Regions from separate parts of the Serratia sp. NA_13 genome, predicted to be linked through region 4. Evidence: predicted binding sites of a transcription regulator. Region 4 holds the regulator's gene; each other region holds the start of a gene.
What was found. Region 4 encodes LexA, which represses DNA repair genes until DNA is damaged. Its sites were predicted from a motif close to TNCTGTATGTACATACAGNA; they were not measured.
Positions count from the first base shown of each region.

Region 1 (7,608 bases), on a different contig from region 4:
GCGATGACAGGTTTGAAGGAGGGGTTTGGGAGCAATGGACGGACTGGGAATTGTCAGACAATAGTAAAAAAATAGCGTTGATTTTGTTACTGGATGAATATACCTGATTCATTATTTTCAGTTATTATCACTGAGGTTTTCAGCCAGCGTCACTGAATGTCACGCTGACTATTTTTACCTTAAAATAACAATTAGTGCGCCGCTGTTTTCGACAGTAAATTAATCACCAATACGCCGGCAATAATTAACCCCATCCCGAAAACTGCCGGTAGATCCAGTTTTTGCTGATAAACAAATACTGCCGCAATGGACACCAGCACAATGCCCATCCCTGACCAAATAGCGTAGACAATGCCCAGAGGCATAGTTTTAACCACCAGCGACAGTCCCCAAAAAGCGACCGCGTAACCGACCACTACCACCAGCGACGGCCACAGGCGGGTAAAGCCCTCAGAGGCTTTCAACATGGTGGTGGCGACCACTTCCGCCACAATCGCCATGGTTAAATACATAAATCCGCTCATCGTTTTTTTCTTCCGTAAGTTCACCTGTTCGACAGTATGACGCGCTGGAAATAAATTGTCGTTAAACAACCATGACAATTCGTCTTCGCGGCGTGATTTTAATGCGGGAAATATCAATTTACAGTAACTTTGGTCGATTTTTCCACCGCCACACAAATGCGATAAAGGGCCAATATATCCCTCTGCTAGACTTTGTTAATTACTGCAAGAAATGACTTTTGCGGTTTTTTGAGCAATGAAAGGTAAAGTCGATGATTACTACAGATGGTAATAACGCAGTCGCTTCCGTCGCCTATCGCGCCAGCGAAGTGATTGCCATCTACCCGATTACCCCCAGTTCGACCATGGCGGAACAGGCCGATGCCTGGTCCGGCGATGGCCGTCAGAATATCTGGGGCGACGTACCGCGGGTGGTGGAAATGCAGTCGGAAGGCGGTGCCATCGCCACGGTGCACGGTGCATTGCAAACCGGCGCACTGTCGACCTCATTTACCTCGTCGCAGGGCCTGCTGTTGATGATCCCGACGCTGTACAAACTGGCCGGCGAACTGACGCCGTTTGTCCTGCACGTCGCCGCACGTACCATCGCCACGCACGCGCTGTCGATTTTCGGCGACCATTCCGACGTGATGGCAGTCCGCCAGACCGGCTGCGCCATGCTGTGCGCCAGTAACGTGCAGGAAGCGCAGGACTTTGCGTTGATTTCTCAAACGGCAAGCCTCAACAGTCGCCTGCCGTTTATTCACTTTTTTGATGGTTTCCGCACCTCGCATGAAATCAACAAAATCGTCCCGCTGAGTGATGATGCCCTGCGCCAGATGCTACCGCAGGAGGCAATTGATGCGCACCGCAGCCGCGCGTTGTCGCCAGACCATCCCGTGGTGCGCGGTACCTCCGCCAACCCGGATACCTACTTCCAATCGCGTGAAGCCACCAATCCCTGGTACGACGGTGCCGGCCAGCACGTGATTGATGCGATGGACAAGTTTGCCCAGATCACCGGCCGGGCATATCAGCCTTTTGAATATTATGGCCATCCGCAAGCCGAACGCGTAGTGATCCTTATGGGGTCCGCTATCGGGACCTGCGAAGAAGCGATCGACGCCCTGCTGACTCGCGGCGAAAAAGTCGGTGTGCTGAAAGTACGGCTGTTCCGGCCATTTTCCGCGCAACACCTGCTCAGCGTACTGCCGGAAAGCGCAACCAAAATCGCCGTATTGGATCGCACCAAGGAGCCAGGCGCGCTGGCGGAACCGCTGTATCTGGACGTGATGACCGCGCTGGCCGAAGCCTTCAGCCGGGGTGAACGCGCCAGCATGCCAAAGGTGATCGGTGGCCGTTATGGGTTGTCCTCAAAAGAATTTGGGCCAGACTGCGCGTTGGCGGTATTTAAAGAACTGACGCTGGACAAACCGCGTCCGCGTTTTACCGTCGGTATTTTTGACGATGTGACCGGCCTTTCCCTGCCCCTCAGTGAAGAGACCCTCCCACAGCGTGCCTCACTGGAGGCGTTATTCTACGGTTTGGGCAGCGACGGGTCGGTTTCCGCCACCAAAAACAACATCAAAATCATCGGCAACAGCACGCCGCTGTACGCACAGGGCTATTTTGTCTACGACTCGAAAAAGGCCGGTGGCCTGACGGTGTCGCATCTGCGCGTCAGTGAGCAGCCGATTAACTCGGCCTATCTGGTCAGTCGCGCTGACTTTGTCGGCTGTCACCAATTGCAGTTTATCGATACCTACCAGATGGCGGAGCGCCTGAAACCCGGCGGCATTTTCCTGCTCAATACCCCGTACGGTGCTGAAGAGGCCTGGTCGCGACTGCCGCAGGAAGTGCAGGCGGTGCTGCAACAGCGCCAGGCACGATTTTACATCATCAACGCCGCCAAACTGGCGCGTGAATGCCGACTTGGCGCGCGCATCAATACCGTGATGCAGATGGCGTTTTTCCACCTGACCCAGATCCTGCCGGGCGATGTGGCCCTGCAGCAATTGCGAGACGCCATTGCCCGCAGCTACAGCAGCAAGGGGCAGGATATTGTTGAACGCAACTGGCAGGCACTGGCCGCTACGCTCGATGCACTGATTGAGATCCCACTGCAGCCGATAGACGACAGCAGCCCAATGCGACCGCCGGTGGTGTCCGACGCCGCGCCTGACTTTGTCAAAACCGTCACCGCTACGATGCTGGCCGGATTGGGCGATGCATTGCCAGTGTCCGCCTTCCCGCCGGACGGCACCTGGCCAGTGGGCACCACTCAGTGGGAAAAACGCAATATCGCCGAAGCGGTCCCCATCTGGCAGCCGGATCTGTGCACCCAGTGCAACCACTGCGTTGCCGCTTGTCCGCATTCCGCCATTCGCGCCAAAGTGGTTCAGCCGGATGCGATGGAACATGCCCCTGCCTCGCTGCAATCGCTGGATGTAAAAGCGCGAGATATGCGCGGTCAGAAATATGTGCTGCAGGTGGCGCCGGAAGACTGTACCGGTTGCAACCTGTGCGTTGAGGTGTGTCCGGCGAAAGACCGCCAGGATCCGGACATCAAGGCCATCAACATGGCGCCACGGCTGGAGCATCTGGCAGTGGAAAAAGAGCACTACGACTTCTTCCTGCAACTGCCGGAGATCGACCCGGCACAGCTCGAGCGGATCGATATTCGTACCTCACAGTTGATTTCACCGTTGTTCGAATACTCCGGCGCCTGTTCCGGCTGCGGCGAAACGCCGTATATCAAACTGTTGACCCAGCTTTATGGCGACCGGCTGCTGATTGCCAATGCCACGGGTTGCTCATCCATTTACGGCGGCAACCTGCCCACCACACCTTACACCACCAATGCCGAAGGGCGCGGCCCGGCCTGGGCCAACTCGCTGTTTGAGGACAACGCCGAATTCGGTCTGGGCTTCCGCCTGACTGTCGACCAACACCGCAGCCGCGTATTACGCCTGTTGAACACGCTGGCACCGCAGTTGCCGACACCATTGGTTAATGCCCTGAAAATGGAAGATATTGCACCGGAACCGCGCCGCCTGCAGATCGCTGAACTGCGCGGCCTGTTGGAAAAAATCGAAGGCAGCGATGCACGCCAACTGGCAACCGACGCCGATTATCTGGTGGATAAGTCCATCTGGCTGATTGGCGGCGATGGCTGGGCTTACGACATTGGGTTTGGTGGGTTGGATCACGTCCTCAGTCTGACCGAGAACGTCAACGTACTGGTGCTGGATACTCAATGTTACTCCAACACCGGTGGCCAACAGTCGAAAGCTACCCCGCTGGGCGCTGTCACCAAGTTCGGTGAACACGGCAAGCGCAAGGCGCGTAAGGATCTGGGCGTCAGCATGATGATGTACGGCCATGTGTACGTGGCGCAAATCTCGCTGGGTGCCCAGCTCAATCAGACGGTGAAAGCGATTCAGGAAGCCGAGGCCTATCCGGGTCCATCACTGATTATCGCCTACAGCCCCTGCGAAGAGCACGGTTACGATCTGGCGCTCAGTCACGACCAGATGAAGCAGTTGACCGCCACCGGTTTCTGGCCGCTGTACCGCTTCGATCCACGCCGCACCGATGAGGGCAAACCTGCGCTGGCGCTGGACTCCCGGCCGCCAAACAGCAACCTGACCGAAACGCTGCTGAAAGAACAGCGCTTCCGCCGCCTGAACTCACAGCAGCCGGAGATGGCCAGCGCGCTGTATCAGGCCGCAGAGAAAGAGCTGAAAGAGAAGTACGACTTCCTCAGCCTGCTGGCCGGCAAAGGGGAAAAATCCTCCGCCGAGTAAGTCATCGGGGCGCGACTGGTTCGCGCCCCGGGATGCCCTGAGCGTCGTTGAGGTTAGGATTCATCTGCGTTGATGGGTTAATAAACCAGGTACGGATCAATTCCATCGCCCGATCGCTATAGCGCCGTTGACCGGAGAAATATCCCGCCAGTGCCAGCCTCTGAACCCACTGGGTGAACTCCGCCAAACGCACATCGTCACTTTGCTCATTCTTACTGGCCGGATTCACCTGTCCATCGCGGCGGACCCAGGGCAGCCCGTTGGCTTTGCTCGCATCCGGCCACCAATAAGCCCCCAAGCTCAGATAGTCATGCTTGCCTCCGCTCGGCGGCCAGCGACGTCAGGCAAAACAACAGGCCAGCCTGCAGGCAGATGCGGATCATCAAACGGGTTCCCCATTATCATCAGAGGTGATTGAGATTATCCTGCCCGGTTTTGTGTTTCCCGGCTGATAAAAAACGTTTCCGAGCGTAAAAACACCGCTACATTCGGCTCTGCAAACCACACCCTAAAAATTTTCCGAGAGGATCATCTTGCCCAACAAGGGGATAGCTGTGGATCATCTCGCCCCTGACTTTCTTTATGGTTGTAATGGCTAAAACTCGATTATACTGTATATAAAAACAGTAAAGAGAAATGCGCCATGAAACACTTTTTCCCCACGCCAACCCCAGAGAAACAGTTCATTCCGCTTTACGCCGATAACGTCCCGGCGGGCTTTCCCAGCCCCGCACAAGACTACATACACGCGCGGATCGACCTCAATGAGTACTGCATTAGCCACCCTTCGGCAACTTACTTCCTGATCGCCTCAGGTGAAAGCATGATCGAAGCCGGGATCACCGATGGATCCATGCTGGTGGTCGATCGAAGCATTGGTGCCTGTCACGGCGATATCGTGATTGCCAGCATCGCAGGCGAGTTCACGGTTAAGCGACTGTGTCTTCGTCCTGTCAAACAGCTTGAGCCGATGAACCCGACATTCAGGCCGATACCACTCTCGGATGATGGTGCAGAATTGGACATCGTCGGCGTGGTGGTTTCAACCATCACCAGGCTGAAATAATGTACGCCCTGGCCGATGTAAACAACTTCTATGCAAGTTGTGAAACGCTGTGGCGTCCGGACCTGCGTGGTCGGCCGATAGTTGTGCTGTCGAACAACGACGGCTGCGTGGTGGCACAGAGCAAAGAGGCGAAGGCCCTGGGCCTGAAAACAGGCGCGCCCTATTTCAAGATAAAACACAGCTTTGAGCGTGCCGGGGGTATCGCATTCAGCAGCAACTACGAGCTGTACGCCGATATGTCGATGCGAGTGATGGCCGTGCTCGAAGAAATGGCGCCCCGGACCGAAATTTACTCTATCGACGAAAGCTTCCTTGAGCTTGCCGGGGTACAAAACTGTGTCGATTTGGCCACGTTTGGGCACCAGGTTCGCGCCCGCGTTTTACAATGCACTGGCCTCACCGTCGGCGTCGGTATTGCCCAGACCAAGACGCTGGCAAAGCTGGCGAACTACGCGGCGAAAAAATGGAGTCAGACCCAAGGCGTGGTTGACCTTTCCAACCAGGAGCGGCAGCGAAAATTAATGGAGAGAGTACCGGCGGCAGAAGTCTGGGGTATCGGACGCCGCATAACCAAAGAGCTGCAAAATATGGGGATCGAAAGCGCCCTGCAGCTGGCGGACGCAAGTACCACGATGATCCGCAAGCATTTCAGCGTGGTGATTGAGCGCACAGTGCGTGAACTGCGTGGTGAACCCTGCTTGTCACTCGAGGAGTTTGCCCCAACCAAACAGCAGATCATTTGCAGCAGATCATTTGGCGAACGCGTCACTGAATACCAGGATATGCATCAGGCGATCTGTATGCACGCATCCCGAGCGGCAGAGAAACTGCGTGCAGAACATCAGTATTGTCGGAATATCAATGCATGGGTTAAAACCAGCCCCTTTTCGGTCAACGAAAAATATTACGGCAACACCGCGAGCATCAGGCTCAGTACCCCAACGCAGGATACGCGCGACATCATCGCCGCCGCGACTCGATGTCTTGACAAGATTTGGCAACCCGGTCACCGCTATCTAAAAGCCGGCATTATGCTGCAGGACTTTTACTCGCAAGGCGTTGCTCAGCCAGACCTGTTCGATGAGTATCAGCCACGCCCCAACAGCGAACGCTTGATGGCCGCGTTGGATAAAATCAATCAGTCCAGGCATGCCGGGGTCTGGTTTGCCGGGCAAGGAAACCAACAGACATGGTCAATGAAACGTGAGTTTCTCTCTCCTGCTTACACCACGCGGGTGGCAGATTTGCCGCGTGCCCGCGTGTACTGAGGTAAACAAACCGCCTTTGCTCTCCGGGCGAATGGATGAAATACCCAAGCAGTCCATAGAATGCTAAACTCGCTGCCTAAAACTTTATGCCCATAGTGCCCCCAATTGAGAACGAGCACGATTTAAATGTCAGAACAACAAACAGTTAGTCAAAAAGAGCAATACAATCTGAACAAATTGCAAAAGCGCCTGCGTCGTAACGTGGGCCAGGCGATCGCCGATTTCAACATGATTGAGGAAGGCGACCGCATCATGGTTTGCCTGTCCGGCGGCAAAGACAGCTACACCATGCTGGAGATTTTGCGCAACCTGCAGCAAAGCGCCCCGGTCAATTTCTCGCTGGTTGCGGTCAACCTCGATCAGAAACAGCCCGGTTTCCCCGAGCATATTCTGCCGGCCTATCTGGAAAGCCTGGGGGTGGAATACCAGATTGTTGAGGAAAACACCTACAGCATCGTCAAGGACAAGATCCCTGAGGGTAAAACCACCTGCTCACTGTGTTCACGCCTGCGCCGCGGTATCCTTTACCGCACCGCTACCGAGCTGGGGGCTACCAAAATTGCCCTTGGTCACCACCGTGATGACATTCTGCAGACGCTGTTCCTCAACATGTTCTACGGCGGCAAGCTGAAAGGCATGCCACCCAAGCTGATGAGCGACGATGGCAAACACGTGGTTATTCGCCCGCTGGCTTATTGCCGTGAAAAAGACATTGAGCGTTTCTCGGTTGCCAAAGGCTTCCCGATTATTCCGTGCAACCTGTGCGGCTCGCAGCCTAACCTGCAACGTCAGGTCATTGGCGACATGCTGCGCGACTGGGATAAACGTTACCCGGGCCGTCTGGAAACCATGTTCAGCGCGATGCAAAACGTAGTGCCTTCGCACCTGAGCGACTACAACCTTTTTGATTTCAAAGGAATTCACCACGGCAGCGAAGTGGTGGACGGTGGCGATCTGGCCTTTGA
Region 1 is NZ_JBQZFV010000001.1:521,912-529,519, forward strand. It holds gene ACUTSU_RS02370 (hypothetical protein) at 1-107, shown strand, start outside; gene ACUTSU_RS02375 (SMR family transporter) at 192-524, opposite strand; gene nifJ (pyruvate:ferredoxin (flavodoxin) oxidoreductase) at 776-4,309, shown strand; partial or broken gene ACUTSU_RS02385 (alginate lyase family protein) at 4,335-4,646, opposite strand; gene umuD (translesion error-prone DNA polymerase V autoproteolytic subunit) at 4,953-5,375, shown strand; gene umuC (translesion error-prone DNA polymerase V subunit UmuC) at 5,375-6,643, shown strand; gene ttcA (tRNA 2-thiocytidine(32) synthetase TtcA) at 6,770-7,608, shown strand, end outside.
Region 1: a site for LexA is predicted at 4,919-4,938, ahead of umuD (translesion error-prone DNA polymerase V autoproteolytic subunit). Genes of this name have one in related genera too.

Region 2 (7,608 bases), on a different contig from region 4:
ACAAGAAATTTATACCCTTTGTCTTTCAAACTGCAGCGTTGTTGGCTGCAACTCGAAATCCATTGGGTATTTCCTTGAAACACCCTCTGGTGTCTCTGTGCCTTAAGAAATGGCGATAAACTGCTCACGCAACTGGTGTATCTCGTCACGCAAGCCCGCCGCCAACTCGAACTCCAGGTTCTGTGCGTGGGTATACATCTGCGCTTCCAGCTCGCGGATTTTTTGATCCAGGGCTTTTGGCGTGAGGTTTTGGTATTGCCCGACGTTTTCCGCCGCCTTGCCCTTCCCTCGGCCCTTGCCGCGATTGCCCGGTTTGCCCAACTGCAGAACATCGGAAACTTTCTTGTTCAGGCCCTGCGGTACAATGCCATTTTCTTCGTTGAACGCCTGCTGTTTGGCGCGACGGCGTTCGGTCTCGCTAATCGCCCTGGCCATAGAGTCGGTAATTCTGTCACCGTAGAGGATCGCTTTACCATTGAGATTACGTGCCGCACGGCCAATGGTCTGGATTAACGAACGTTCGGAGCGCAGGAAGCCTTCTTTATCCGCGTCCAGAATCGCCACCAGCGACACCTCAGGCATGTCCAGCCCCTCACGCAACAGGTTGATACCCACCAGCACGTCAAACTCGCCCAGGCGCAGATCACGAATGATTTCGACCCGTTCCACGGTATCGATGTCCGAGTGCAGATAACGTACCCGTTCGCCGTGCTCTTCGAGATATTCGGTCAGGTCTTCCGCCATGCGTTTGGTCAGGGTAGTGACCAGTACGCGCTCGTTGATTGCCACCCGCTTGCGAATTTCAGACAGCAGGTCATCCACCTGAGTGGTCACCGGCCTGACTTCTATTAGTGGATCCAGCAAGCCGGTAGGGCGCACCACCTGATCGATAATATCGTCGCCGGACTTCTCCAGCTCATATTTGCCCGGCGTGGCAGACACGTAGATCGTCTGTGGTGCTAATGCCTCGAACTCTTCAAAACGCATCGGACGGTTGTCCAGCGCCGACGGCAGGCGGAAACCGTATTCCACCAGCGTCTCTTTACGCGAACGGTCGCCCTTGTACATAGCGCCGATTTGCGGAATGGTGACGTGGGATTCATCTACCACCAGCAGGCCATCCGCCGGTAAATAATCAAACAGCGTCGGCGGTGGCTCACCCTCTTTACGTCCGGACAGGTAGCGCGAGTAGTTTTCAATGCCGGAGCAGTAGCCCAGTTCGTTCATCATCTCCAGATCAAACTGGGTGCGCTGCGTCAGACGCTGTTCTTCCAGCAGCTTGTTATTGGCCAACAGCACCTTGCGCCGTTCGGCCAGATCCACTTTGATCTCTTCCATCGCCTGCAGGATCCGCTCACGCGGCGTCACGTAGTGCGACTTCGGATAAATAGTGAAGCGCTGCACCACCTGCTCGATCTGCCCAGTCAAAGGATCAAACAGCGAAAGCCGCTCGACCTCTTCATCAAACAGTTCAATGCGCAGCGCCAGTTCGTCAGACTCAGCCGGGAAGACGTCGATCACCTCGCCACGCACGCGGAAGGTCGCTCGCTGGAAGGCCTGATCGTTACGGGCATATTGCAGCTCCGCCAAACGGCGCAGGATCGAACGCTGATCGATGATCATGCCCTTGGTCAGGTGCAGCATCATCTTCAGATACAGATCAGGATCGCCCAGACCGTAGATCGCCGATACCGATGCCACCACGATCACATCGCGGCGCTCCAGCAAGGCTTTCGTCGCGGAAAGACGCATTTGTTCGATGTGTTCGTTCACCGCGGCGTCTTTTTCGATAAAGGTGTCGGAGCTGGGTACGTAGGCTTCCGGTTGGTAGTAGTCGTAGTAAGAAACAAAATACTCGACCGCATTCTCGGGAAAGAACTCTTTCATTTCGCCGTACAACTGCGCCGCCAGCGTTTTGTTAGGTGCCAGCACCATAGTGGGCCGGTTCAGATCGGCTATCACATTGGCGACGGTAAATGTCTTGCCCGAACCGGTGACGCCCAGCAGCGTCTGGTGTGCCAGACCGTCTTCCAGGCCCTCTTCCAGTTTGCTGATGGCCTGCGGCTGATCGCCGGCCGGCTTGAATTCGGAATGCAGTTTGAAAACTTTACTCATGGACTTGGCTACCCTGTGGAGATGTGCGCGCTCAGGCGGCCATAGAGCTAATGCTCGATGAATGGCCTCTAATTATGGAAAGCCCCGGCGATTTTTGCCAGTGCCCATGATACTGGATATAAAACCAGCTTCAAGCGATTCGTCGCTTTAGCGTGCGTCAAATCAGGCTGAATGCACCGTAGGGGTTACAGCCGCGTGACATTTTTATTGTCAATAACAGATTTATCCCCAAAATCCGTCACGAATTAACTTATTGATAGCACTGCGGCCAAAAATCATACATAGAAACTTCATCGATACATCAGCCGCTTGATTTTAGTTAATATATTGATAATTAATAATTTTATAAAAAAGACGAGATTGCGGACAAAGCGAACACAACCCGCGTCCGCTCTCGCTTTAAACCGGTTTTCTAAATCTAATGCACAAGGTTATCCACAGGAATAGTGGATAACTCTCACCACCCCGCCCCGGCTGGGAGTTGCAGAAAGAACGCTTTTTGCCGTTTCTGCCCGCCAAGATGGCTTTTTTAGTTATTTTTTCACAATAATATCGCTTTGGTTATGCCGATTAATGCTAAAAAGCCCCATTGCCAAAAACGGATTTATCTCATTGTTGCCGTCACCTGATGCATCTTGCTGCAACCGGCGAAATAGTTTGCACCATAAGCATTCTTCGCAGCACTGGAAGAGTGCAAAAATTGTCCGCGTTAACTTTCCCCGCTATTTTCACTTGGTCCGCCATACCTGCCCTGGCGCGCAAAACCGTTAACAAGGCAATAACAATCCTGTTTTCCGCGGTTTTATAAAGTTGGCCCAAGGGTTGCATTACCTTTGGGCGGCAAAAGTACGTTCGGGATAAATATCCGGGCCGTAATGGCGGAATGATCCGCTGTCATTTCGCGGCACGACGGGAGTAACACAACCGCTCTTTACTCGATAAAGACTAAAGAGCGCGGACAAGCCGAAAATAACTGCGATTTTTGCCTATGTGTCACTTGTTTTACCCGAATTTAAACTGCCTGGTAAAAGGCAGTCATTCAGCACTTTATTCTGGACATTAAAACACTCGGGAAAGAAACCGCTACTGCGAAAACGGTAGTAAGGAGTGGAATACGATTCTTTGAGGAGAATGCTAGATGTTGAGTTTAAGGTCAGTGAATCAGTTTTACGGGCAAACCCATACCCTGTGGGACATCAATCTGGAGTTGCCGCGCGGCCAGTGCACAGTGCTGATCGGTCGTAACGGCGTGGGCAAGACCACGCTGGTGAACTGCATCATGGGCCATTTGCCGGTGGTCAGTGGCAGCATGACCTGGCAGTTGGCGGATGAACCACCACAAAACCTGCTGCAACAACCGGTGGAAACCCGCACCGCGCTAGGGATCAGCTATGTGCCGCAAGGGCGGCAAATCTTTTCGCAGCTCAGCGTAGAGGAAAACCTGCAGGTAGCGCTGATGGCCGGCCGCGATAAAAACCGCCGCATTCCGCCTTTAATTTATCACCTGTTCCCCAACCTGAGAGAGATGCGCAGCCGCAGAGCCGGGGATTTGTGTGACGGCGAACAACAACAACTAGCGATTGGTCGCGCCCTGGTGTTGGAGCCTGAGTTGTTGATCCTCGATGAACCCACCAGCGGTGTACAGCCAACGATCGCCGCAGATATCGGCAACGTGATCCGCAAGCTTAACCGCGAGCTGGGTATGACCATCCTGCTGGTGGAGCACAAGCTGCCGTTTGTTCGTCGGGTGGCGGACCGTTTCTGTCTGATGGATCAGGGACGCAGCGTAGCAGATGGCACGCTGGAACAGTTGGACGAGGAATTGATTAATGCCTATCTGGCAGTTTGAGGCTGTGAACTGGGGGACAATGCTTCCCCCCGTTCATTTATAAAACGCTTAAATCCAGATAGTGCCCCAAAGTCTGCCGTTCGGGTTCGGCCAGATGGGGGATTTCACCGAGCAAAGGCGCAGGCAGCATACGGCGCAGCGTGGCCAGATATTCCTGATGGCGACGGCCCGGAAGGCTGACGTCATTGGCGATCCAACCAACCAACGACAATCCCGCCTGTTTGATAGCCTGTGCAGTCAGCAGCGCATGGTTAATGCAACCCAGCTTGATGCCCACCACCAAAATCACCGGCAGTTGCTCCTGCTGTACCCAGTCGGCAAAAGTATGCTGTTCCGAAAGCGGCGTAAACCACCCCCCGGCGCCTTCGACCAGCAGCCAATCGGCCTTTTGCTCCAGATGGCGTAGCCCGGCGGAAAGCTGGGCCAGTTCTATCGGCAGCCCTTCATCGGCGCTGACAATATGCGGTGAAGTCGGTTCGGCGAAAACGTAAGGGTTTACCTCCTGGTAACTTAGCGCAACCGAGCCGTTAGCCTGGAGCGCCAGCGCATCGCCGTTGCGCAAGCCTTCGGCGGTCATCTCGCTGCCGGAAGCCACCGGTTTATAACCTACAGTACGGTAGCCTGCCAGATTGGCGGCCTGCAACAAGGCACTGCTGGCCACGGTTTTACCCACTTCGGTATCGGTGCCGGTGACAAACCAACGCTTAATCACGATAAATCACTCCATAAACCAAATGATAACTGAGCGGAAACTGCCCGCGCTGGCGGGGGTAAGCCGCCTGCAAGGCCGCAAGCCGTCGGCGTGACAGCAGCCCGGCATCACGCCCTTGGTGCAAATGGGTCGCCCCAATCCCCTTGAGCGATCGCATCAGCGCCATCACATCCGGGTAATTCAGAGTTTGCCACTCCACTTCCAACTGGTGACGGTAGTCGGCGCAGGCGGCGCTAATCTGCGTCAGCGGCAGAAAATCATTCACATGACGCTCGCCGTCCACCTGCTGCCAGGCGTCGCCCAGTTCGCCCAGCGATCCTTGTGCCAACGTAGAAAACAGGATCACCCCGCCGGGCCGGGTGACCCGATATAGCTCCGACAGCGCTCGCGGCAGGTCGCTGCACCATTGCACCACCAGGCTGCTGAAGCTGATATCCACGGCGGCGTCGGGCAAGGGCACATTCTCAATATCCCCCAGCAGATAATGATCCGCCGCCTGCTGCTGACGGGCAAATGCCAGCATGCCCGGTGCCAGATCCAGTGCAGTAACCTGTTTGCCAAGTTCACGCCAGCAGCGGCTAAAGTGACCAGTACCACAGCCCGCATCCAGCAGTTGCGCGCCAGGGTGCTCCAATCCGATCCCCAGCAAGCGCTCACCAACATCCCGCTGCAGTACCGCAGCCGCGTCATAGCTGCTCGCGGCACGGCTGAAGGCCGAGGCCACCGCCTGCTTATTAACTGATTCATACGCTGACATCATGCAATACCTCCAGCAGACGATCGATATCCTGCGGCTGATGCGTCGCCGTCAGGGTAATACGCAAGCGCGCACCGCCCGGCGGCACCGTTGGCGGGCGGATAGCGCTCACCCACAGGCCCTGTTCGCGCAGGCTTTGCGCCAGATCAAGAGCTCGTTGGTTATCGCCCACCAGCAAAGGTTGAATGGCGGTAACCGACTCCGTCAGGGTCAGCGACAACTGGGCCGCCCCCTGGCGGAAACGCTGAATGTTATCCTGCAGTCGGGCGCGCAATTCATCGCCCTGCCGGATGCAATGCAACGCCGCCTGCAATGCACAGGCCTGCGCCGGTGGCATCGCGGTGCTGTAAATCAAATGGCGGGCAAACTGCAGCAAATATTCAGCGAGGGATTCATCGCACAGTACCGCCGCGCCGCTGAGGCCAAAAGCTTTGCCAAAAGTAACCACCAACAGTTCAGGCCGGACGCCCTGCTGCCAGCAACTGCCGCGCCCCTGCTCACCGTGCACGCCAATGCCGTGCGCGTCATCAACCATCAACCAGGCACCCGCCGCGCGGGTCAAACGGTGCAGCTCCGCCAGTGGCGCACTGTCACCGTCCATGCTGAACACCCCTTCGGTCACCGCCAACATTTGGCCGTCGCAGGGTTTGGCCAGTAAATCAGCCAGCGCCTGTGGCTGATTATGACGAAAACGACGCAGTTGGGCCGGTGAGTGAGCTGCGGCCTCCAGCAAAGAAGCATGGCTGAGTCGATCGGCTAAAATGCGATCCTCTGCCTGCATCAGGGCCGCCAGCAGCGCCTGGTTGGCGGCATAGCCAGAGATAAACAGTAATGCACGCGGGTAGCCAAGCCAGTCTGCCAGTTGCTGTTCCAGCACCTGATGTGCCGTAGAAAAACCGGTAACATGGCCAGAGCCACCACTACCGACACCGTACTGCTGCGCGCCCTGCTGCCAGGCCGCAATCACCTGGGCATTCTGACTCAGGCCCAAGTAGTCATTGCCGGAAAAATTCAGGTACTGCTCGCCATTAAGCTGAATATGGCGACCATTGCCGCCCTGATTCACCTGGCGACGGCGGTAAGCGGCGCTCTGCTGCCGCTCCTCCAGCGCTTGTTCAATGCGTTGTTGCCAGCTCATTACAGTGCCGCGTTGTAAAACTCAGCGGTATCCGCCTGCATCAACTGCGCAGCCAGCGCCTGTTGCTGCTGGTTGTCGCCGTGTTCGGTTTCGGTCTGCTGCGGGTTCAGGCCCAGTTTGCGGAACAGTTGCAGATCTTTGTCTTCTTCCGGGTTTGGCGTAGTCAGCAGTTTGCAGCCATAGAAGATGGAGTTGGCACCGGCCATAAAGCACATCGCCTGAGTTTGCTCGTTCATCTGCTCACGGCCGGCGGACAGGCGCACGTAAGAAGCCGGCATCATGATGCGTGCCACCGCAATGGTGCGGATGAAATCAAAGGGATCGACGTCTTCGTTATCTGCCAGCGGCGTGCCTTTGACCTTCACCAGCATGTTGATCGGTACGCTCTCCGGCGGCGTCGGCAGATTGGCCAACTGCACCAGCAGCCCGGCGCGGTCACGCACCGTTTCACCCAGCCCGACAATGCCGCCGGAACAGACTTTAATGCCCGCTCCGCGCACCTTACCCAGGGTATCCAGACGCTCCTGATAGCTACGGGTGGTGATGATGTTGCCGTAGAATTCCGGCGAAGTATCCAGGTTGTGGTTGTAGTAATCCAGCCCGGCATCCGCCAGCCGTTCCGCCTGCGTGCCATCAAGCGTGCCCAGCGTCATGCAGGTTTCCATGCCCATCGCCTTCACCCCTTGCACCATCTGCTGCAGGTAAGGCATATCGCGCTCGTGCGGGTTTTTCCACGCCGCCCCCATGCAGAAACGGGTCGATCCATTCGCCTTGGCCTTACGCGCCGACTCCAGCACCTGCTCCACCTGCATCAATCGCTCCGACTCCAGGCCGGTTTTATAGCGCGAACTTTGCGGGCAGTACTTGCAGTCTTCCGGGCATGCGCCGGTTTTGATTGATAACAGCGTGCTCACCTGCACCTGACGCGGGTCAAAGTGGCGGCGGTGAACCGTCTGGGCTTCAAACAACAGTTCAAGCAAAGGTTTATCAAACAGGGTCTGGGCAAGACCCACCGTCCAGTGAATGCGATCGGCCAT
Region 2 is NZ_JBQZFV010000002.1:424,486-432,093, reverse strand. It holds gene uvrB (excinuclease ABC subunit UvrB) at 103-2,115, opposite strand; gene ACUTSU_RS05605 (ATP-binding cassette domain-containing protein) at 3,254-3,964, shown strand; gene bioD (dethiobiotin synthase) at 4,002-4,676, opposite strand; gene bioC (malonyl-ACP O-methyltransferase BioC) at 4,669-5,436, opposite strand; gene bioF (8-amino-7-oxononanoate synthase) at 5,420-6,571, opposite strand; gene bioB (biotin synthase BioB) at 6,571-7,608, opposite strand.
Region 2: a site for LexA is predicted at 2,226-2,245, ahead of uvrB (excinuclease ABC subunit UvrB). Genes of this name have one in related genera too.

Region 3 (7,608 bases), on a different contig from region 4:
TCTATCGGATCGACACCGCGCCAAGCCCACAACAGCGGGTTGAGCATGCGGTACCAATTGCTGACGGTATTACCCTCCAACGTGGAATGCAGATCGGCACTGACTTTACTGCGCGCGCGCAGTACCAGAGTTGAGGTCTCAGGATGTTTAAATGAGGGTTTGAACAGGGTTTCAGAAAGGTTGGCTTGTGCCATGGTAACAACAGCCTCCGTAAATCTGGTAATAGGCCGCAAACAGCCTAATCAACTGGAGGTAGTGTACCTAACTCTGTCGCGATAAACCCGTCATACTTGAAGGTGTATCTGTGGGACGGAAATCAGAAATGCAAACGCCCGGCTCAGCCGGGCGTTTTAATCAATCAGCGTGGCAAACTTAACGACCGCCGATCGGTGGCACGAAGGTCACCGCCATATCCCATGGCTGTTCGATCCAGGTATCCTGTGGGATATCAACTACATAATCGTCTACCAGCGGGCGACCTGCCGGTTTGGCGAAGATAGTGACGAAATGCGCTTTCGGGTACATTTCACGGATCGCTTTCGCGGTGCCGCCGGTATCCACCAGATCGTCGATAACGATAAAGCCTTCACCGTCGCCTTCGGCGCGCTTGAGCACTTTCATTTCGCGTTGGTTGTCATGGTCATAGCTGGAAATGCAGACGGTATCCACATGGCGAATACCCAGCTCACGCGCCAATAAGGCAGCCGGTACCAGACCGCCGCGGCTTACGGCAATAATGCCAGTCCATTGCTCAACCGGCAGCAGGCGGTGAGCCAGTTTGCGAGCTTGCATTTGCAGCATGTCCCAGGTAACAACGTATTTTTCGCTCATAGAATGGTGTCCCAGCCAGCAGTGGTGCGGCTTACTCAGTAATCAGGGGAAAAAAGGTTGCGCGAGATTATAAAGACTGACCGCATCAAATACCAGTTGTACCTGGAATTTCATAAGTATTTCATATGGTGATTGATGCTAAATAAATGAGCAATAACCAACCAAACGAGTGTGATCAAGCGCTTGAACAGCGCAATACGGTACGGGCACCGCCCGGAATAAAGTGATATTCTCTGGAGATCGTGCCAAAACCGCACAGATGCCCCTAACCCAAACCGAGCGGCATTCCCGCACTGCCGAGAATGCTGTTACAGGAGACTTATAGTGTCTGAATTGTCTCAACTTTCGCCACAGCCGCTGTGGGATATTTTTGCCAAAATCTGCTCTATTCCGCATCCTTCTTATCATGAAGAAGCGCTGGCACAGCACATCCTCGAGTGGGCCAAAGAGAAACACCTGCACGCCGAGCGTGACCATGTAGGCAACATCCTGCTGCGCAAGCCCGCGACCAAGGGGATGGAAAACCGCAAGCCGGTTGCCCTGCAAGCACACCTGGACATGGTGCCGCAGAAAAATAACGACACCGTGCACGACTTCACCAAGGATCCGATTCAGCCGTACATCGACGGTGAGTGGATCAAGGCGCGTGGCACCACGCTGGGTGCCGACAACGGTATCGGTATGGCCTCCGCACTGGCTGTGCTGGCCGACGACAGCGTCGAACACGGCCCGCTGGAAGTGCTGCTGACCATGACCGAAGAAGCCGGTATGGACGGTGCATTTGGTCTGCAGGCTAACTGGCTGCAAGCGGATATCCTGATCAACACCGACTCAGAAGAGGAAGGTGAGATCTACATGGGTTGCGCCGGGGGGATTGACTTCATCACCACCCTGCCACTGCAGCGCGAAGCCGTGCCTGCCGGTTATCAGACCCTGAAGCTGACCATCAAAGGCCTGAAAGGCGGCCACTCTGGCGCGGATATCCACGTCGGGTTGGGCAACGCCAACAAACTGCTGGCACGCTTCCTGTTCGACCGTAGCGCCGAGCTGAACCTGCGCCTGCTGGACCTGAACGGCGGTACGCTGCGCAATGCTATTCCGCGTGAAGCCTCTGCAGTGGTTGCCGTGCCGGCCGAGAAAGCCGATGCGCTGAAAACGCTGAGTCAGGCGTTCCTGGCCACCCTGCAAAATGAGCTGGCGGCCAAAGAGAAGAACATCACCGTGCTGTTGGAGCCTGTCTCCAGCACCTCTCAGGCGATGACTGCCGACAGCCAACAACGTTTTGTGGCGCTGCTCAATGGCACGCCAAACGGTGTGATCCGCATGAGCGACGCGGTGAAAGGCGTAGTGGAAACCTCACTGAACGTGGGCGTGGTCACCACCAGCGACAGCGAAGCAGAAATCATCTGTCTGATCCGTTCGCTGATCGACAGCGGTAAAGACTACGTGGTCGGCATGCTGACCGCTCTGGGACAGTTGGCCAACGCCAAAGTGTCACCAAAAGGCGGCTACCCAGGCTGGCAGCCAGACGCGGACTCACCGGTGATGCATCTGGTGCGCGAGATTTATCAGGATCTGTTCAACAAGACGCCGAACATCATGGTGATCCACGCCGGTCTGGAATGCGGTCTGTTCAAAAAGCCGTACCCGAACATGGATATGGTATCGATTGGGCCAACCATCACCGGGCCACACTCGCCGGATGAACAGGTGCATATCGAAAGCGTGGGCCTGTACTGGAAACTGCTGACGGCGCTGCTGAAAGCGATCCCGGAACGCGCGTAATATTCCAGATAAACCCAAGGCGCAAATATTTGCGCCTTTGTTATTCCCAGGGTAGCAACAGTTGCCGCTCCAGTTGCGGATCCAGTAACGTCACGTGCAACCCGACCAGTCGCACCCCGCGACCTTCACGCCGCTCACGCCATACCTGCCGCGCCACGTTGATCAAATCGTCTTTATTCAGTACCGGCCAAACGTGTTCCTGCGTCGTTTGCTGGAAATCCTGAAACTTCAGTTTTACCCCTTGCCGGGCGATGTGCAGATCCGGTTTCACCTTACGCAACCGCAGTTCCAGCTCGGGATAGAGTTTGTCGACGATCAGCGCTTCGCAGTCTTCCCAGTCATGGATATCTTCCGCCAGCGTGCGCTCCACCCCCACCGATTTACGCAACCGCTCTGGCGAAACTTCACGCAGATCGATCCCCTGACAACGCTCCCATAGTACCCGGCCAAATTTGCCGAAACGCTTTAACAGCGCCGCCAGGTCATACTGCTGTACATCGGCGCAGGTGATCAGCCCCACTTCCTCCAGCCGTTTGGCGGTCACTTTGCCCACGCCGGGGATTTTACTCAGCGGTAACTGCTGTAAAAAACCTGGCACCTGTGCCGGGGTGATGACGTATTGTCCGTTCGGCTTATTCAGCTCTGAGGCAATTTTGGCGAGGAACTTGATCGGCGCGATACCGGCAGAAGCGGTGAGGTTGAGTTCGTCGGAGATAGTCTGGCGGATTTGCTCGGCGATCAACGTCGCCGAGCCGTTGCACTGGCTGCAGTCCGTCACGTCCAGATAGGCTTCATCCAGCGACAGTGGTTCAATCAATGGGGTGTAACGGGCGAATATTTCGCGGATATGCTGCGAAGCTTCCTTATACGCCGCCATACGGCCGGGCAACAGCTTAAGGTGCGGGCAAAGCTTGAGTGCCATCGCCGTCGACATCGCACTGTGTACGCCATAGCGACGCGCAGGATAGTTGGCGGTGCTGATCACCCCACGCCGGTCGGCACTGCCGCCGATCGCCAACGGAATATCGCGCAGGCTGGGATCGTCGCGCATTTCTACCGCTGCGAAGAAGCAGTCCATATCGACATGAATGATTTTACGCATCGCGCCTCCAATAATACTGTATAAGTATACAGTCAAAAATGGAAAGCTCAAGCCCCGGCTCGACTCGGTGAAAACAGGCTTTCACCCAATTATCTTCGATTTGTTAAAAAAGCGTAATTTTTCAATAGTACGCTATGGCAAATTAACCACCGCTGTTACTGATAACAATAACTCTACGCACAGGATGGTGCCCTACATGAAATCATTATCGGTCTATTTGTTAGCTTCAGCCCTATCCCTGATATCCCTTGCCGCTACCGCAGCTCCCGCCATTATCGCTCACCGTGGTGGTACTGCCGACGCTCCTGAAAATACCCGCGTCGCGATTGAAACCGCGCTGAAAAATGGCGCTGACGCCATCTGGATCACTCTGCAGGAATCCAAAGACGGTGTGATCGTGCTTTACCGCCCTTCCGATCTGAAAGCGCTAACCAATCAGCAGGGGCTGGTCTCCGCCTTTACCGCTGCACAACTGGCGAAAGTTGATGCCGGTTGGTCATTCACCAAAAGTGAAACCTACCCGTTCCGGGGGAAAGGCATTGGCATTCCTCGTTTGGATGAGACCCTCAATGCCTTCCCCAAGGTTAACTTCTATCTGGATATCAAATCCCCAGACGCAGACCCGGCCCAGTTCGGCAAAGCCCTGCTGGCAACGCTGGAAAAAACCAACAGCCTGAACCGCACCCGCGTGTACTCCACCGATACCAAATATCTGCAAGCGCTGCCACTGGCAATTAAGCGTTTTGAAACCCGCGATAAAACCCGCGACCTGCTGGCGAATATCAGCCTATCGCACCTGTGTGAGTTGAAACCAAGCCATCAGCAACCGCGCTGGTACGGGCTGGAACTAAAGCGTGAAGTGGAAGTGGTGGAGAAATTTACCCTGGGTGAAGGGCGCTCCAAGGCGTTTCTGACCTGGGATAAAGAATCGATCGACTGCTTCCGCTCACCAGGGCCAGCGCACATCATTCTGTTCGGCATCAACTCACCGGCGGAATACCAGCAGGCGGTGGCGTTAGGCGTGGACGGAGTGATGGTCAACTCACCGGCCGAAGCAAAGAGCTTTGTTAAGGCAAAATAACCGATAAAAAAGGGGCGCTGCATGCGCCCCTCAGACTGATGACAAACCTCATTCCTGCCCAGAGCGAGTCGAGGCCGATAAATAAAAATCAGGAAAATCAATTTATTGATTTTCGGCTGCTCACCACAAAGCAGGAAAAACCACGCTTTTTCCTGCTTTGTCAGCAACCTAAGGGGCGCTGCATGCGCCCCTGTTATTCAGATGATCCGGTGTTTTTCCAACTGTTTCTGGCGCAACGCCTCTTTTTCCAGACGCTTTTTCCGCGCATCGCAGGGTTCAGGACAGTCACAGACTTTATCCATCCCCAACGCCGTAATGCCGCCGCAGCTGCCCTGCAGGCTTTTACGCTTGAACACGTAACCCAGCGACATCCCGCCGACAATCAGCAGAAACAGCACGAAGCTGGCGACAAATACTGTCAACATAGCGACCTCACTAGCTCTTGTTCAAATAGGGTTTGAACGCCTCGGAGTAGCGCTCTTCAAAACCTTTGGCAGTTTTCACAATCATAAACACCGGGATCCCCATCAGGTTCGCCAACGCCATGCCACGCTCCGGCCCCAATACGTTCAACCCGGTCGACAGACCGTCGGCAGCCATACAGGTCGGGCTCAGCACCGTCACCGATACCAGATGGTGATGGATCGGCTTGCCGGTAACCGGATCTATGGTATGCGAATAACGCACGCCGCCCTGTTCGAAGTAGTTGCGATAATCCCCCGAAGTGGCGATCGACATCTCGCCCGGCTGGATCACCAGTTGCGCCTTCTGCTCCATGCCGGCCGTCGGCCGTTCAATGGCGATACGCCACGGTTTTTTCTCACCATTGTGGCCGCGAGTACGGACTTCGCCGCCAATATCCACCATGTAGTTCTTAATCTGCTGCGATTGCAGATACTGGGCAATCACATCCACCCCGTAGCCCTTGGCAATCGAAGAGAGATCGACATACAGCTCAGGGATGCTCTTTACCAATGCGTTGCCCTGCACCGACAGCTTGTCGATACCGGTCCAGGCGCGGCGGCGCTCCAGTTCGGCAGCGCTCGGCACCTTGTCCAGTCGCCCTTCCGGGCCGAAGCCCCACAGATTAACCAGTGGCCCGACGGTCACGTCCAGCGCGCCGTCGGTGACGCGGTTAATGCGCAGTGCTTCCAGCACCACCTCGGTGGTCGCTGCCGATACCGGGAAGGGTTTATCTATCACGCGGCTGGCGTTGAAGCGGCTCAGTTCAGAGCCTGGCCGGTAGGTGGACATCTGGTCATTCACCAATTCCAGCCGTTTGTCGATCTCCGCCTGAATTTTGGCGGCAGACGGCGTGTCGTCACCGGTGACATAACGGACAGAATAAGAAGTCCCCATGGTTTTGCCATCGAGATTGACCTGCTCCGGCCCGCAGCCGGTCAATAACAGGGTGGCGCTGAGCGCCACCGTCGTCATTAACCCCTTCATTGCCCATGCGCGCATTTAGCCACCAAAGTCATCAAGCATGATATTTTCGTCTTCGACACCCAGGTCTTTCAGCATCTTGATCACCGCAGCGTTCATCATTGGTGGACCACACATGTAAAACTCGCAGTCTTCCGGCGCCGGGTGGTTCCGCAGATAGTTCTCTAACAGAACATTATGGATAAAGCCGGTGTAACCCGTCCAGTTATCCTCAGGCTGCGGATCGGAGAGCGCTACATGCCAGGTGAAGTTCTCGTTCTCTTCCTGCAACCGATTGAAATCGTCCTCATAGAACATTTCACGCAGTGAACGCGCACCGTACCAGAAGGTGATTTTACGCTTCGACTTCAGGCGGTTGAGCTGGTCAAAGATGTGCGAACGCATCGGTGCCATACCGGCACCGCCGCCGATGAAGATCATTTCCGCGTCGGTATCCTTGGCAAAGAACTCGCCGAACGGCCCGGAGATCGTCACCTTGTCACCGGCTTTTAACGACCAGATATAAGAGGACATGATGCCCGGCGGCACGTCAGGATCGCGCGGCGGCGGCGTGGCAATACGCACGTTGAGCATAATAATGCCCTTTTCGTCCGGATAGTTGGCCATCGAGTAGGCGCGCACCGTGGTTTCATCCACTACCGAGCGGTAACGGAACAGGTTGAACTTGTCCCAGTCACCACGGTATTCGTCCGGCACGTCAAAATCGGCATAGCTGATGTCGTGTACCGGCGCTTCGATCTGGATAAAACCACCGGCGCGGAACGGCACGTCTTCCCCGTCAGGGATTTTCAACTTGAGCTCTTTGATAAAAGTGGCTTTGTTATCATTGGAGATAACCTCGCATTCCCACTTCTTCACACCAAAGATCTCTTCCGGCAGCTCGATTTTCAGGTTCTGCTTCACGTTAACCTGGCAAGCCAGGCGGCAGCCCTCTTTCGCTTCACGTTTGTTGATGTGTGACAGTTCGGTCGGCAGAATATCGCCACCGCCCTCTTTGATCACCACCCGGCATTGGCCGCAAGAACCACCGCCACCGCAGGCGGACGAAACGAAGATCCCCTGGCTGGACAGCATATTCAGCAGCTTGTCACCCGCCGGAGCGGTAAAGCTCTTGTCCAAATCGCCGTTTACTTCCACCGCAATGTCACCGGTGTTCACCAGCTTGGATTTGGCAAACAAGATAAGCAACACCAGCACCATAACGATGCCGGTAAACATCGCGACACCTAAAATAATTTCCATAAATTCTTCCCGCCTTTACAACTGAACACCGGAGAAGGACATAAAGCCCAACGCCATCAGCCCGGTGGTGATAAAGGTAATGCCCAGGCCACGCAACCCTGCGGGGACATTGGCATACTTG
Region 3 is NZ_JBQZFV010000002.1:66,573-74,180, reverse strand. It holds gene frsA (esterase FrsA) at 1-194, opposite strand, end outside; gene gpt (xanthine phosphoribosyltransferase) at 373-831, opposite strand; gene pepD (beta-Ala-His dipeptidase) at 1,156-2,616, shown strand; gene dinB (DNA polymerase IV) at 2,657-3,718, opposite strand; gene ACUTSU_RS03820 (glycerophosphodiester phosphodiesterase family protein) at 3,915-4,799, shown strand; gene nqrM ((Na+)-NQR maturation NqrM) at 4,997-5,224, opposite strand; gene ACUTSU_RS03810 (FAD:protein FMN transferase) at 5,235-6,263, opposite strand; gene nqrF (NADH:ubiquinone reductase (Na(+)-transporting) subunit F) at 6,264-7,487, opposite strand; gene nqrE (NADH:ubiquinone reductase (Na(+)-transporting) subunit E) at 7,503-7,608, opposite strand, start outside.
Region 3: a site for LexA is predicted at 3,733-3,752, ahead of dinB (DNA polymerase IV). Genes of this name have one in related genera too.

Region 4 (7,608 bases):
CGACCGTGCTGTAGATGGCCACGTGAAGCGAACTGCCACTCGTCCGATGCCGAGTGGCCGGGTGAGCGAGAAAGAGGCCAAGGTGCTGTTTGTGGTATTGGTGCTCGTCTCGTTCGGGCTGGTGCTGACGCTCAATGCGATGACTATCTGGCTGTCACTGGCGGCGCTGGCGCTGGCGTGGGCCTATCCGTTTATGAAAAGGGTCACTCATCTGCCGCAGTTTGTTCTTGGCGCGGCGTTCGGCTGGGGTATCCCGATGGCCTATGCCGCCGTCAGTGAATCCTTGCCATTGAGTTGCTGGGTGTTGCTGCTGGCCAATATTTGCTGGACGGTGGCTTACGACACGCTGTATGCGATGGTTGACCGTGACGATGACCTGAAGATTGGCATTAAATCTACCGCCATTTTATTTGGTCGTTACGACAAGCTGATTGTTGGTTTGCTGCAGTTCGCTACGCTGCTGCTGCTGCTGTGGGTAGGTTATCTGACGCAGATGAGCGGGGCCTTTTACTGGTCACTGTTGCTGGCGGGCGCCTTGTTTATCCATCAGCAAAAACAGATTGCCACCCGTGAGCGTGACGCCTGCTTCAAGGCGTTCATGGATAACAATTATGTCGGGCTGGTGCTGTTTATCGGCATCGCGTTGAGTTACTGGCAGGGTTAAGGCGTTACCTCAGTAAAAAAGGCACCCGAGGGTGCCTTTAGGTTGCTGACAAAGCAGGAAAAAGCGTGGTTTTTCCTGCTTTGTGGTGAGCAGCCGAAAATCAATAAATTGATTTTCCTGATTTTTGTTTATCGGCCTCTACTCGCTCTGGGCAGGAATGAGGTTTGTCATCAGTTTGAAGGCACCCGAGGGTGCCTTTTTGTTTTTGTAGCAATGGGTTAGTCTTCTTTCTCTTCCGCTGCGACCGTTTCCGGCAACGCGTTGGTTTCCGCCGGCATACTGACGCTCTCGATGGTCAGCTTGATTTCCGGGGTAATCAAATCGCTCAGCATGTTGTAGACCTCCATGGTGTGCTCACGGACCGCATCGCCGATGTCATTGATGTAACCTTCCTCACGCAGCGTCGCCACCAGAGTGGAAAACACTGCCTTGTCGAAGAACTCTGGCGCGTTGATGCCATGCAGCACCGACAGACGCTGGGCCATAATGCGGCTCTCTTTCTCCAATGCCCCACGGTTGATGCTTGGGTTGGCACTGAGGATCGACATGGTGATGGCATAGCGCTGCAGCGTTTCACGGACACCGGCGGCTAACAACTGTAGTGGACGGATGCGGACTGGATTCAGTACCAGACTGTCACCCTTGTCGCAGATCAGCTGCTGACGGATCATCTCGTCGATCAGTGGCCGCAGCACTTCCGGCAGTTGTTCTTTGTCGTTGTGCAGGAACAACTCGGCCTTCAGCATCGGGTAAATCAGGCCAATCTGCCGTAGAAGTTCGGCGCGCGATACCCGGCGGTGATGCATCACAATAGTGGCGATCAGCGACGGCAGAACCAGCAGATGATGGATATTGTTACGGTAATAGGTCATCAACACCGCCTGCTCACGCGGCAGGATGATGATATCGCCGATGTTATCCTTCTCCACTTCGAACTTGTTCATGTTCAGCGCGTGGTCCAGCAGCTCATCCGGCGTCTGGGTGGGTACGGTAACGTCACCGGCATAAGGCACATTGCGCATCAGTTGCAGGTAGCACTCCAACTGCTCAAGCAACTGCTCACGGGTCAGCGAACGCTGACGTGAGGCCAGCAGCGCCGTGGAACACAGGTTCATGGCGTTGGCGGCGGCGGCATTGTTGATACGCACCATAATCTTGGCCGCCAAATCGTTGACCGTCGGCGTTAACCAGCTTGGGCGCTGGGCTTCGATCGGGTCAATGGATTCGCGCCACTGTGGCACATTCTGGTTCAGATAAGCGGTCAACGGCAGTGGATCACCGAAGTTGACGTAACCTTGGCCGAGATTGCGCAGCTTACGCAGGCCGCGCAGCATCTGCAGCAGGCTCTCTTTTTCCTTGGTCGCGCCACGCAACTCTTTGGCGTAGGTGCCCACTTCCATTACGTGTTCGTAACCGATGTAAATCGGCACCAGGGTGATAGGACGGCTACCGCCGCGCAGCATCGCCTGAATGGTCATCGACAGGGTGCCGGTCTTCGGCTCCAGCAAACGTCCGGTGCGGGAACGGCCGCCTTCAACAAAGTATTCCACCGAGTAACCGCGGGTAAACAGCTCGCCGAGGTATTCACGGAATACCGTCGAGTACAGCTTGTTGCCTTTGAAAGTACGGCGAATAAAGAAAGCACCCAGGCGACGGAAAATCGGCCCAGCCGGCCAGAAGTTGAGATTGATACCGGCAGCAATGTGCGGCGGGACCAGCCCCTGGTGATACAGCACGTAGGACAGCAGCAGGTAGTCCATGTGGCTGCGGTGGCAGGGCACATAAACAATCTCGTGCCCGTCCTGCGCCAACTGACGCACGCGTTCGGCGTTAGTGACGTTGATGCCTTGATACAATCGGTTCCAGGTCCAGCTCAGCACGCGATCGGAAAGGCGCACCGTCTCGTAAGAGAAGTCGGCAGCGATCTCTTCCATCAGCGCAATGGCGTTCTGCTGGGCTTTTTCGTGGGAGATTTTCTTGCTGCGCGCTTCGTCTTCGACCGCTTTTTCGATCGCCTTGGACGCCAACAACTTGTTGAACAGGTCCTGACGGGCAGGTAGGCTTGGGCCGACGGCGGCCAGACGCTGACGCGAGAAGTGCATGCGTGCTACGCGAGCCAGTTTCTGCGCAATGATTTTGTCCGTACCGTGCTCGGTGGCCATGCGGCGTAGCGAAACGGTATTGGAAAAACGGACAAAGCTGTCGCGGCCGAGCCACAGCACGGCGAAGAATTTCTGCACGCCGTTCAGCAGACGCAGATGTGGGGTACCATGACCTTCGCGCCCTGGAGAGCGGCCGAACATCACCGAAACCGGCAGCATCTGAATGTCGAGATCCGGATTACTGCGGTGCAGATCCAGATAGTCGTGGAACAGCTTTACCGACTCTTCTTTCGGCGTGTAGTAGCGGAATACGCGCGGCCCGTCGTGAATAAACACGTGGCTTGGCAGCACGGTGCCGTCTATCTCCAGCGGATCGAGGGGATCGGGCAGATCTTGCGCCAGGCACTGGGTGCGCAGCGTCAGCAAATCCGCCTTGGAATTATAAGGTAAAACATACAAAATCGGCCGTGAGGGATCCAACCCTAACTCCGTGACCGGATCTGAAGGGATAACCTTACTTCTTACCAACAGTTTAAGTGGTAAATTCAATAGTTTATAATAAATTTTACGCCAACCTGACATAACAACGTGAAGCCTCTTGTTAGCAATGCGCCGCAAGCATACCAGAAACCGGGTAGCAGATCTGTGGTGTTGGAAAACCGTGAGCCGGGAGAGTTTCCTGGCCTAGACTGTTTAATTATGACTTATCTCTGCTAAAGGCACTCAAAAACATGGCAAACCAAGCAACCGGCCTGACCCGTATTATTAAAGCCGCCGGCTACTCTTATAAAGGCTTTTCCGCTGCCTGGCAGCACGAAGCGGCATTCCGCCAGGAATTGGTGGCGACCGTGCTGGCTATCATACTGGCGATTTGGCTGGACGTAGGTGCGATAGCGCGCATTTTACTGATCGGATCTGTGCTGTTGGTGATGATCGTCGAAATACTCAACAGCGCGATTGAGGCGATTGTCGATCGAGTGGGGACCGAGCATCACGAGCTTTCCGGTCGGGCAAAGGATATGGGCTCGGCGGCGGTCTCACTGGCGATTATTTTGGCGCTGTTCGTCTGGGGTTCGGTGCTGTGGCAGCACTTTGCCTGAGTGGCGGCATTGCATTGCGACCCGTGTCGCTAATCCCTGATTTTTATTCACTCTTCGGTTCCCAAGCTGCAGTTACCTGTATATACTCACAGCAAGACTGTATAAACAAACAGGGGGGCGGAATGAAAGCACTAACTACCAGACAGCAAGAGGTCTATGATCTGATTCGCGATCATATTTCGTCCACTGGCATGCCGCCAACGCGCGCCGAGATCGCCATGCGTCTGGGGTTCCGTTCGCCAAATGCCGCAGAAGAACATCTGAAAGCGCTGGCGCGTAAAGGCGTTATCGAGATTATCTCCGGCGCTTCGCGCGGCATTCGCCTGCTGATGGAAGATGAAGAGGGTTTACCGCTGATTGGCCGTGTCGCCGCCGGTGAGCCGCTGCTGGCGCAACAGCATATCGAAGGGCACTACAAGGTCGATCCTTCCCTGTTCAAACCGAGCGCAGATTTCCTGCTGCGGGTCAACGGCATGTCAATGCGTGACATCGGTATTCTCGACGGCGATCTGCTGGCAGTGCATAAAACTCAGGACGTGCGTAATGGCCAGGTGGTTGTGGCACGCATTGAAGATGAAGTCACGGTCAAACGCCTGAAAAAGCACGGTAACGTGGTTGAGCTGTTGCCGGAAAACAGTGAATTCCAGCCGATTGTGGTCGATCTGCGTCAGCAGAATTTCACCATTGAAGGTCTGGCGGTCGGTGTGATCCGCAATGGCGACTGGGTTTAATCCTCGCGCCTAAACATCGTCCTCTGATTCAAGTCGCCCCAGCTCTGGGGCGATGTCATATCTGATTCACTATATACCCTATAGCTTTCAAGTTGCAGCTAAGCGGCCAACTCGCTCATCCCCAGGCGCTTACTCAGGTAAGTAACTGGGGTGACAAATCTGCCGGGAGCAGATTTGAATGCTGCTCGCAGCGGCCCCAAAGGGGTGTGGCCCATGGACGGGCCACATAACTGAGTGCAGATAACAACACTGCAACTTGAAAGATGACGGGTATACACGGGAACATTTCACTATGCGCCTGCTTTCTGCCTTCACCAGCGATACCGATAAAGCCCTGTGGCGCCTTGCGCTGCCCATGATTTTCTCCAATATCACCGTGCCGCTGCTTGGGCTGGTGGATACCGCAGTGATCGGCCACCTCGACAGCCCTACCTATCTGGGGGGCGTAGCGGTTGGCTCCATGGCGACCAGCTTCCTGTTTATGCTGTTGCTGTTTCTGCGTATGAGTACCACCGGGCTGACCGCACAGGCGTTGGGGGCGCAAAATCCGCAGGGTCTGGCACGAGCCTTTATGCAGCCGTTGCTGCTGGCAGTGTTGGCTGGGGCGGCGATTGTGTTACTGCGCTATCCGCTGATTGAGTTGGCACTAAGAATCGTCGGTGGCGATGGGACGGTGCTGGAACAGGCTCGCTTATTCCTCGAGATCCGTTGGCTGAGTGCCCCGGCGGCACTGGCCAATATGGTTATCCTGGGTTGGTTGCTCGGGGTGCAATATGTGCGCGCACCGGTGATCCTGCTGATTGTCGGCAACCTGTTGAATATCGTATTGGATATCTGGCTGGTGATGGGACTGGGCTGGAACGTGCAGGGGGCCGCTACGGCGACTGCCATTTCTGAATATGCCACGCTGCTGTTGGGATTATGGCTGGCCTGGCGCGTGATGCGCATACGCGGCATTTCTGTGCCGATGCTGCGCCAAGCCTGGCGCGGTAATTTGCGGCGTCTGCTGGCGTTGAATCGCGACATTATGCTGCGTTCATTGCTGCTGCAACTGTGTTTTGCCTCGCTGACCATCTTCGGTGCCCGGCTTGGTGGCGAGGTGGTCGCGGTCAATGCGGTGCTGATGAATTTGCTGACCTTCACCGCTTATGCGCTGGACGGTTTTGCCTACGCGGTAGAGGCGCATTCGGGGCATGCCTATGGAGCCCGTGACGATAGCCAACTGCGCAAAGTATGGCGTGCGGCTTGTCGGCAAGCCTGTCTGGTGGCGTTGGGCTTTGGGCTGCTCTATGCCGTTGCCGGGCCGCAAATTATAGCGGCGTTGACCTCTTTACCGGAACTGCGCGCGCTGGCGAGCCACTATCTGCCGTGGCAGGTAGTGCTGCCATTGGTGGGAGTATGGTGCTATTTGTTGGACGGCATGTTTATTGGGGCCACCCGCGGCGCAGAAATGCGTAACAGCATGGCAGTAGCCGCCGCCGGTTATGGGCTGACGCTGTTTACCTTGCCTGTATTAGGCAACCATGGATTGTGGCTGGCGTTGGCGGTATTTCTTGCGTTACGTGGTCTTGCTCTCGGGTGGATTTGGCATTGCCACAGGGTGCGAGGGACCTGGTTTGCAGCGGATGTGGCGCAATCAAAAATGATTAATCATTAGTTTTATTTATATTTTAATTCATATTAAGTTACATTTTCTTGAGCGAAATTGTTTCCGCTTACTTGCTGTTATTTTGGTGTTTTTACTGTGTTTTATTGTTTTTGTGAATTTTTATCCTGAGTTTTTATTTTTTTCGCTATCTGTAGCTATAGTTAATCATGTGGCTGGCGGAATGAATTGGAACTGACAATCCTTTTATTCAGGTCAATTGACCGAAATAATTACTCAGTTAAGTCCGGCCACAGGCGTTTAAAACTGACTAATCACAGGTAACGGAGAGGTTATGAACAAAGATCAAGCCGACGGTAACTGGAAGCAGTTTAAAGGGAAAGTGAAGGAAAAGTGGGGCAAGCTGACCGATGACGATCTGACGGTCATTGAAGGGAAACGTGAACAGCTTGTCGGTAAAATTCAGGAACGTTACGGCTACCAGAAAGAGGCGGCCGAGAAAGAAGTTAAATCCTGGGAAGACCACAACAAGTATCGTTGGTAGCGCGCTGGGCCGCAGCGGATTGCGGCCACAAGCTACCTTTTAAAGGTCCGGCGTTTTTATCCCCTTGACGCTAAACCTGCAGGTACAAGGAAGTACCTGAAAACCCAACCTATTTCTTCTTGATGGCGATGCTGTGATCGTGTTCGCCGCAGTCATGCTTGCTGTCACAGGCTTCTACCTCAACGCACCCCGCACACAGGCCATGCGCCTCCACCACGTTATGGCGCAGAACAAAACCAGACTCCTTCGCCAGTTTCTGCAGTGTCTCTTCGACCCCTTCGGTAGTGCGTTCGGTCACCTGACCACAGCGATCGCAGATAAACAACGCGGAAGTATGCGTCGGCTGTTCGAAGTGATGGCACAGCACGTAGCTGTTGGCTGACTCCACCCGGTGAATAAAGCCTTGTTCCAGCAGGAAATCCAGTGCTCGGTACACCGTCGGTGGTTTGGCCTGAGGTTCGGCGACGCGCAGCAGATCCAGCAGATCGTAAGCGCTGATGGCACCGGGCTGCTGTGCCATCAGGCGTAACACTTCCAGCCGCTGCGGTGTCAGACGCACATTGCGTTGCTGACAGAGTTGTTCAGCCTGCGCCAGCAGCTTTTCCTGGGTGCTTGAGTTCATGGCAAATTTCCCGGTACGTAAAAAAGCCGATTTTACCATGCTTCAGTCAAATCGCCGAGAGTCGGCCCCTTTTCCTCTGATATGGCGCACTAATCGACTGGTTTGCCGTCTGCCGTCCGTCACTAGCGTGACGATGTTCACACTTCGAGAGCCGGAGGCAGTGGATCCTTAGCCGGCAAGTGAGCGTTGAAAGCGCTCTGCCAACGCGGCCATTTCCGGCGCAGGATTATGCCCAATCA
Region 4 is NZ_JBQZFV010000005.1:51,289-58,896, forward strand. It holds gene ubiA (4-hydroxybenzoate octaprenyltransferase) at 1-664, shown strand, start outside; gene plsB (glycerol-3-phosphate 1-O-acyltransferase PlsB) at 883-3,348, opposite strand; gene ACUTSU_RS10035 (diacylglycerol kinase) at 3,498-3,866, shown strand; gene lexA (transcriptional repressor LexA) at 3,989-4,597, shown strand; gene dinF (MATE family efflux transporter DinF) at 4,890-6,254, shown strand; gene ACUTSU_RS10050 (CsbD family protein) at 6,538-6,747, shown strand; gene zur (zinc uptake transcriptional repressor Zur) at 6,857-7,369, opposite strand; gene ACUTSU_RS10060 (hypothetical protein) at 7,596-7,608, opposite strand, start outside.